Regions from separate parts of the Streptomyces subrutilus genome, predicted to be linked through region 2. Evidence: riboswitches for the same ligand, from Rfam matches in the RefSeq annotation. Region 2 holds a riboswitch; the other holds the start of a gene.
What was found. Region 2 has a riboswitch for S-adenosylmethionine ahead of thrC (threonine synthase). Riboswitches for the same ligand answer to the same signal wherever they lie in the genome.
Positions count from the first base shown of each region.

Region 1: another riboswitch for S-adenosylmethionine. It lies ahead of CP968_RS23895 (aminotransferase class V-fold PLP-dependent enzyme); the one in region 2 lies ahead of thrC (threonine synthase).

Region 1 covers NZ_CP023701.1:5,398,450-5,402,855, reverse strand. Annotated here, with positions in the region: gene CP968_RS23905 (rhomboid family intramembrane serine protease) at 1-347, shown strand, start outside; gene CP968_RS23900 (Lrp/AsnC family transcriptional regulator) at 344-625, shown strand; gene CP968_RS23895 (aminotransferase class V-fold PLP-dependent enzyme) at 687-2,111, opposite strand; SAM riboswitch class IV at 2,339-2,455, opposite strand; gene trpD (anthranilate phosphoribosyltransferase) at 2,546-3,610, opposite strand; gene qcrB (cytochrome bc1 complex cytochrome b subunit) at 3,798-4,406, opposite strand, start outside.
Region 2 covers NZ_CP023701.1:4,224,842-4,229,247, forward strand. Annotated here, with positions in the region: gene CP968_RS18615 (alpha,alpha-trehalose-phosphate synthase (UDP-forming)) at 1-1,309, opposite strand, end outside; gene CP968_RS18620 (glucosyl-3-phosphoglycerate synthase) at 1,356-2,333, opposite strand; SAM riboswitch class I at 2,518-2,674, shown strand; gene thrC (threonine synthase) at 2,668-3,966, shown strand; gene CP968_RS18630 (MoaD/ThiS family protein) at 4,003-4,278, shown strand.

The DNA.
Region 1 (4,406 bases), 1.2 Mb from region 2:
CCTACGCGGCCGCCAACCACGACTCCGCCCAGACCCTGGTCGGCGCCTCCGGAGCCATCTCGGCGGTCCTGGGCGCGTTCCTCTACCTGCTCCCCCGGGCCCGGGTGACGAGCCTGTTCCCGTTCCTCTTCTTCCTGCCGCTGCGCTTCCCGGCGTGGATGGTGCTGCTCTTCTGGTTCGCCCTGCAGTGGGTGGCCGCGCAGCGCGCGGAGAGCGGCCCCGGGGTGGCCTACCTGGCGCACCTGGTGGGCTTCTCGCTCGGCTTCCTCTACGCGTGGGTGCGCTACCGGGGTGCGACTAGAGTGAGGCGACCAGCGACGGCCACCGAGGGAGACAGCCAGCCGTGATCACCGCGATCGTGCTCATCAAGACCAGCGTGGACCGCATCCCCGAGATCGCCGAGTCCATCGCCGCGCTGGACAGCGTCAGCGAGGTCTACTCGGTCACCGGCACGTACGACCTCATCGCGCTGGTCCGCGTGGCCCGGCACGAGAACCTGGCGGACATCATCCCGGGCCGCATCAGCAAGATCCCCGGCGTCGAGGCCACGGACACGCACGTCGCGTTCCGCACGTACTCCCAGCACGACCTGGAAGCGGCCTTCGCCATCGGCCTGGACGCCTGACCCCACCGCCGGCGCCTGGTCCGGCCCGCCGGCGGGCCGGACCGGTCAGACGGCCGGACCGTCAGACGGCCGGGACGCAGCGGCCCGCCTCCGTGCGGTACTGCCACTGCGCGCCGTCCGCGACGAGCTCCTTCACCGCGCGGACGAACCGCTCCACGTGCTCGTCGGGGGTGCCCGCGCCGAAGCTCACCCGGATGGCGTTCAGCGAGCGCTCGCCCGGCGCCGCCTCCGGCGCCCCGCACTCACCCGGCTCCTGCGGCTCGCTGCCGAGCAGGGTGCGCACCAGCGGGTGGGCGCAGAACAGCCCGTCGCGGACGCCGATCCCGTACTCGGCGGAGAGGGCGGCGGCGAAGTGCGAGCTGTTCCAGCCGTCCACCACGAACGAGATGACGCCGACGCGCGGCGCGTCGTCCCCGAAGAGGGACAGCACGCGGACCGCCGGGACCTCGGCCAGGCCCGCGCGGACCTTGGCGATGAGGTGGTGCTCACGGGCGACCAGGCTCTCGAACCCGGCCTCCGTCAGGGCCTTGCAGGCGGAGGCGATGGAGTAGACGCCGATCACGTTCGGGGAGCCGGCCTCGTGGCGGGCGGCGGTGGTGTGCCACTCCACGTCCACGCCGCCGTCCTCGCGCCGGGCCACCTTGCGGGAGGCGCCCCCGCCCGCCAGGTACGGCTCGGCCTCCTGGAGCCAGTCGGCCCGCCCGGCCAGGACGCCCGAGCCGAAGGGGGCGTAGAGCTTGTGGCCGGAGAAGGCCACCCAGTCCACGTCGAGCTCCTGCACCGAGACGGGGTGGTGCGGGGCCAGCTGGGCGGCGTCCAGCACGATCCGCGCACCGTGGGCGTGCGCGGCGGCGGCGAGCTCCTTGACCGGCCACAGCTCGCCGGTGACGTTGGAGGCGCCGGTGACGCAGACCAGGGCCGGGCCGTGGGGCTGGCGGTCGGCCAGCGCCCGCTCCAGCGTGGCGACGGCCTCGGCCGGGGTGCGCGGGGCGTTGAGGTAGGTGACCTCGGCGTCCACCCAGGGCAGCAGGGAGGCGTGGTGCTCGGTCTCGAAGACGAAGACCTGGCAGCCGGCCGGCAGGACGGCGGCGAGCAGGTTGAGCGAGTCGGTGGTGGACCGGGTGAAGACGACCTGGTCGGCGGGGCGGCAGTCGAGGAACTCGGCGACCGTGACCCGGCTCTGCTCGAACAGGTCGGTGGAGAGCTGCGAGAGGTAGCCGGCGCCGCGGTGCACGCTGCCGTAGTAGGGGGCGTAGGCGGCCACGTCGTCCCAGACCCGCTGGAGGGCGGGCGCGCTGGCCGCGTAGTCGAGGGCCGCGTAGGTGACCTCGCCGCCGGTGACGAGCGGGACGGTGACGTCCCGGCCGAGGACGGCCAGCGGCTCGGCACAGGCGGGGTCCGCGGCGGGGGCGACGGGAGCGGGCACGGCGGAGGTCTCGGCCGGAGCGGTGGCGGAGGCGGTGGCGGCGTTCAGGGATGCGGACATGGCGGAGTCTCCCGGCAGGCAGGGGTGAATGGCTTCGGTGCGCCCGTACGGGATGCGGCGCTGCGGCCGACCGGGGTACGGGAGGGTCCTCGGAAGGCGCACGGGCGCCGCGGGGGTACACGGAAGTGACCCTGTTCCGAGGGTGGAAGAAGGGGCGGAGTCGCCCTATCGCATTCGCTTGCTCACGAAAAACGCTCCTCGAGAGACCAGGACCCCTGGTGTCGAGGGATCCGCGCTTGCCGTAGACCTCGCTGCCTACGGCCTGGTCATCACCCGGGGCACCCCGCCACGGAAGGAGGGTTGCCGGACAGCAAGCCGGGGCCTAAACGCTGTCACTCGTGACCTGGGAAGCATCCTGCCACATGATCCGCCGCGCGCAAGACCCCGGTCCGCATGGTGGACCGGGGTCGTGGCGCGCAAGGGGCCGGCGCGGTTCAGGCGTTGCTGGCCGCCACCCACCGCTCCAGGGCCGCCAGGGCGGCGCCGGAGTCGACGGCCTGGGCCGCACGGGCGATGCCGGCCGCGAGCTGCTCCTCCAGCGTGCCCGTGCCCGGGTCCAGGGCCACCAGGGCGGCGGCCGAGTTCAGCAGGACGGCGTCGCGCACCGGGCCGCGCTCGCCGGCCAGCAGGCGGCGGGCGACGTCCGCGTTGTACGAGGCGTCCGCGCCGCGCAGTTCCGCCACGTCGACCAGCCCGATCCCCACGTCGCGCGGGTCGAAGGCCTGCTCGGCGACCTTCCCGTCCCGGACCCACCAGACGCGCGAGGTCGCGGTCGTGGTCAGCTCGTCGAGGCCGTCGTCGCCGCGGAAGACCAGCGCGGAGGAGCCGCGCTCGGCGAGCACCCCGGCGACGATGGGGGCCATCCGGGCGTCGGCCACGCCGGTGGCCTGGGCCCGCACCTTCGCCGGGTTGGTGAGCGGGCCGAGGAAGTTGAAGGTGGTGCGGATGCCCAGCTCCTTGCGGGCGGCCGCGACGTGCCGCAGCGCGGGATGGAACCTGACCGCGAAGCAGAAGGTGATCCCGGCCTCCTCCGCGACCTCGGCGACCCGCGCCGGCGTGAGGTCCAGGTTGACGCCGAGCTTCTCCAGGACGTCCGAGGCGCCGCTCGCGGAGGACGCGGCCCGGTTGCCGTGCTTGACGACCTTGGCGCCCGTCCCGGCCACCACGACGGCCGACATCGTGGAGATGTTCACCGTTTTGGCCCCGTCGCCGCCGGTGCCGACGATGTCCACGGTCCGGCCGGGCACCTCGATCAGGTTGGCGTGTTCGTACATGGTCCGCACCAGGCCGTTGATCTCGGCGACGGTCTCGCCCTTGGCCCGCAGGGCGACCGCGAAGCCGGCGATCTGGGCGTCCGTGGCCTCGCCGCGCATGATGCGGTCCATCGCCCAGGCCGTGTCGTCGGCGCGCAGGTCCTGGCCGGTCAGCAGTGCGTCGAGCACGCCCGGCCAGCCACGGGCCGCCGCGCTGTCGCCGCCTGCCGGGGTCACCACGTCCATGGTCCGCTCCTGCGCTAGTGGGCCGCTCCCGTATCCGCCGCCCACGTCGATTGGGGAAGGGGGCAAGCCTATCCAGCCCCGGTTACGGCAAAGAGCCCCGTCCGGACACTGGACGGGGCTCTCGCCGTGGCGACACCAGGACTGACCGGAATCAGCCCCTCAAACGGTCATGCGGTACCGCGGGAGGTCAGTGGTGGCCGTGGCCGCTCTGGATCTCCTTGTACTCCTCCACCGTGGGCTTCGGAATCTGGCTGTCCTCGGCGTAGTACCCCTTGCTGAGCTTGACGCGCAGCTTCTCCAGGGCGCCCACCTTGCGCTCGACACCGTTCTCGTCGACCGTGGGGCCGATCTCGGCCGGCTTGTACTGCTGGTGCGAGGTCAGCTTGTGCAGCTGGCCCTGCGAGAGCGGCTCGTGGATCTCGACGAACTCACCGTGCGGGAGGCGCTTGATGATGCCGGTCTCGCGACCGTGCAGCACCTTGTCGCGGTCCCGGCGCTGCAGGCCGAGGCAGAAGCGCTTCGTGATCACGAAGGCGATGACCGGGCCGACGAAGAAGCCGATCCGGGCGAACCAGGTGATCGAGTTGATCGACAGGTGGAAGTACTGCGCGAACATGTCGTTTCCACCGGCGATCAGCAGGATCACGTACCAGGTGATCCAGGCGACGCCGAAGGCCGTACGGGTCGGGACGTTGCGCGGACGGTCCAGGATGTGGTGCTCGCGGTTGTCCTTGGTGACCCAGGACTCGATGAACGGGTAGACCGCGATCGCCGCCAGGACCAGCGGGAAGATCAC
Region 2 (4,406 bases):
TGACGTCGAACGCGTTCACCGTCAGCGCGTCCTTCGCGAGCTCCTCGTACGCCCCCGCCCCGGTGGACAGCACCAGCGCGCAGCCCGCCTCGGAGACCACCGGGATCTCCTTCGCCACCAGGTTCATCCCGTCCCGCACCGGGTTCACCAGCGCCACGTCCGCCAGCCGGTACGCCGCCAGCGAGCGCGTGAAGTCGTCCTTCACCGACACCAGCACCGGCTCCCAGTCCTCCGTGCCGAACTCCGCGTTGATCTCCGCGGCCAGCTCGGCCACCGCCGCCGTGTACTCCCGGTAGACCTTCAGGTCCTGCCGCGAGGGGTACGCGGACGCCAGGTGCACCACCCGGCCCCGCCACTGCGGCCGGGTGGTGAGCAGCTCCCGGTAGGCCAGCAGCCCGCGCAGGATGTTCTTCGACAGCTCCGTGCGGTCCACCCGCACGATCGCCCTGCGGTCGCCGATCTCCGCCCGCAGCCCGGCCAGCCTGTCGTCGACCTCCGGCCGGTGCGCCAGCGCGCGCAGCTCGTCCGCGTCCACGCCCAGCGGGTACACCGCCACGTCGGTCCGGGTGTGCCGCACCGGGCCGGCCGGGCTCTTGCGCACGTACCGCCCGCCGTCCGCGCCCGCCGCGGAGCACGGCTCGGCGACGCCGTGCCCGTCGTCCCGGCGTGCGCCGGCCAGGAAGCTGTCCGCCCAGGCCGAGGTGTGGAAGCCCAGCCGGTCCGCCCCGAGCATCCCCCACACGAGCTGCCCGCGGACGTCGTCCGGGAGCATGTCCAGGAACTCGGGGGCCGCCCACGGCGTGTGCGTGAAGTGCCCGATCCGCAGGTCCGGCCGCAGCTCGCGCAGCTGTCCGGGCACCAGCGCCAGGTGGTAGTCCTGCACGAGGACGCGGGCGCCCTCGGCGGCCTCCTCGGCCAGGGCCCGGGCGAAGGCCAGGTTGTAGGCGACGTACGAGTCCCACCGGCGCCGGAACCGCGCGTCGAAGACCGGCTCGCGCGGGACGTCGTACAGGTGGTGGTGGGTGAACCAGAGCACCGAGTTCGCGATGCCGTTGTACGCGTCGTCGTACACGTCGGGATCGATGTCCAGCATCCGGACGCCCGGCTCCGAGACGCCCCGGCGCACCGCCTCCCGGTCCGCCTCCGACAGCGCCGCACAGATCCAGACCGCGTCCGGCTGCTCCGCGAGCGCCGAGGAGAGGCCGGAGACGAGACCGCCGCCGCCGCGCCGGGCGGTGAGGCCGCCGTCGTCGGCGAGCACGTACGAGAGGGGGCCGCGGTTGGCGGCGACGAGTACCTGAGAAGCCATGTCGCCAACCTAGCCCCGCCCGCACTCGCTCAAACGTGTGGACGGCTCACGCCACCCGGCGCACGGCGTACTCCTCGACCCCGGCCATCGGCGGCCGCTCCTCGGTGTCCACCGGGTACGTGCGCGGCACGAACCCGTCCGGACCGCGCTCGAACTGGGTGAGCTCCGGCCGCACCAGGTGCCCGCGCGAGAGCCGCACCTGGGCCGTCCGGTAGATCGCCGCCGCCATCCGGCCCAGTGCCTGGCCGTCCTGGTGGCGGTGGCGCCGTACACCCACGTCCACCTGGGCCAGCGCGTCCAGCCCGACCGTGTGCAGCGCGTCCACGAGCAGGCCCAGCTCCACGCCGTACCCGACGGGGAAGGGCAGCCGCTCCAGCAGCGAGCGGCGCACGGCGTACTCGCCGCCGAGCGGCTGCACGAAACCGGCCAGCTGCGGCCAGTGCAGGTTGAGCAGGGGCCGGGCCACCAGCTCGGTCACCCGGCCGCCCTGGCCGGCCGGGCGGCCCGCGTCCGGGCCGTCGAACTCCGGACCCAGCGGGCGGTCGTACATGGCCTTGACGAACTGCACGTCCGGGTCGGTCAGCAGCGGGCCGACGATGCCGGAGACGAAGGCGGAGGAGAAGTCCCGCAGGTCGGCGTCGACGAAGCAGACCACGTCCCCGCTGGTGGCGAGCAGCGAGCGCCACAGCACCTCGCCCTTGCCGGGCAGCGCCGGGACGCGCGGCAGGATCTCGTCGCGGTGCACGACCCGCGCCCCGGCCTTCGCCGCCACCTCCGCCGTACGATCACTCGAACCCGAGTCGACGACGAGCAGCTCGTCGACCAGCGGCAGCGGCGGCTCCTCGATCAGCTCCCGCCGGATCACCCCGACGATCTCCCCGACCGTCGCCTCCTCGTCGAGGGCGGGCAGCACCACGCTGACCGTGGTCCCGGCCGCCCGTTTCCGTTCGAGCAGCTGGTCGAGCGGTCGGTCGGCGGCGGCCCAGGAGCGGTCGCCCAGCCAGCGCTCCACCTCTTCCAGCACTCTCGGCACTCCCTGCTTCGTCCGTGGTTTGGACGGTTATGTGATCCATCTCGCGCTTCGGACGGCTGTCTCAACCCCCCGGGCCTTCGGTTACAGTCTTGAACAACGCGAAGGCCCACCGCATGCCGGGGGCCCCGCGCACAAACGCCCGGACGTGCCATGGAGCGCGCGGCCGGTGCCATACCGCTCATCCAGAGGGGCAGAGGGACACGGCCCGTTGAAGCCCCGGCAACCCTCCAGTCGGTTCTCGCGATGCGTTTCACGCACATTCCGCGAGGTCCCCGACTAGGGAAGGTGCCAATTCCGTCTCATGGCGAAGTGCGCCATGGGGAAGATGAGGAGAAAGGGCCTCGCCATCATGGCTGCACAGACTGATCCCACCTCTGTCGATCTCGGACCTGCCACCGGCCTTTCCTGTCGCGAGTGCGGTACCCGCTTCGAGCTCGGACCCGTCTTCGCGTGCGTCGAGTGCTTCGGACCGCTGGAAGTGGCCTACGACCTCCCCACCGGCGACCCCGAGGCGCTGCGCGCCGCGATCGAGGCCGGCCCGAACAACATCTGGCGCTACGCGCCGCTGCTGCCCGTCCCCGCCGACGTGGCCTCCAAGCCGAGCCTGAACCCCGGCTTCACCAAGCTGGTCGACGCGGCCAACCTGGCCAAGGAGCTCGGCGTCACCGGCAAGCTCTACGTCAAGGACGACTCCGGCAACCCGACGCACTCCTTCAAGGACCGCGTCGTGGCCATCGCCGTCGAGGCGGCCCGCGCCTTCGGCTTCACCACCCTGTCCTGCTCCTCCACCGGCAACCTGGCCGGGGCCGTCGGCGCCGCGGCCGCCCGGGCCGGCTTCCGCTCCTGCGTGTTCATCCCGCACGACCTGGAGCAGGGCAAGGTCGTCATGGCCGGGATCTACGGCGGCGACCTCGTCGGCATCGAGGGCAACTACGACGACGTCAACCGCTTCTGCTCCGAGCTCATCGGCGACCCGCTGGGCGAGGGCTGGGGCTTCGTCAACGTCAACCTGCGCCCGTACTACGGCGAGGGCTCCAAGACCCTGGCGTACGAGATCTGCGAGCAGCTCGGCTGGCAGCTGCCCGACCAGATCGTGATCCCGATCGCGTCCGGCTCGCAGCTGACGAAGATCGACAAGGGTCTGCAGGAGCTGATCAGGCTCGGCCTGGTCGAGGACCGGCCGTACAAGATCTTCGGCGCGCAGGCCGAGGGCTGCTCCCCGGTGTCGACCGCCTTCAAGGCCGGGCACGAGGTGGTCCGCCCGCAGAAGCCGAACACCATCGCCAAGTCGCTGGCCATCGGCAACCCGGCGGACGGCCCGTACGTCCTGGACATCGCGCGGCGCACCGGCGGCTTCGTCGAGGACGTCGACGACGAGCAGGTCGTCGAGGCCATCAAGCTCCTGGCGCAGACCGAGGGCATCTTCGCCGAGACCGCGGGCGGCGTGACCGTCGGCGTGACGAAGAAGCTGATCGAGAACGGGCAGCTCGACCCGACGCTCACCACGGTCGTCCTGAACACCGGCGACGGCCTCAAGACCCTGGAGGCGGTGGCCGCGGACAGCGGGCAGACCGCCACCATCCGCCCCAGCCTGGACGCCTTCCGCGCCGCCGGCCTGGCCTGACCCTCCCCGACCGACACCCGGAAAGGCGGTAGCGCCGTGAGCGTCAACGTCCGCATCCCCACCATCCTGCGCACCTACACCGGCGGCCGGGCGGAGGTCCCCGCCGAGGGCGCGACCCTGGCCGAGGTCATCGCGTCGCTGGAGGACAGCCACCCCGGCATCGCCGCGCGCGTCCTGGACGACGAGGGCAGGCTGCGCCGGTTCGTGAACGTCTACGTCAACGACGACGACGTGCGCTTCGAGGGCGGGCTGCAGGCGGCGACGCCCGACGGCGCCGGCGTCTCGATCATCCCGGCCGTCGCGGGCGGCTGATCGCCGCACGGTCGCAGCGCACGCACGCGATTGCCCTCTCCGCCCAAAAGCGGAGGGGGCAATTCTGCTTGATTGGGCGCGGTAAGGTTGGGGAAGTCCCCTCCGCTGGACTTGCCCGCCGCATATGA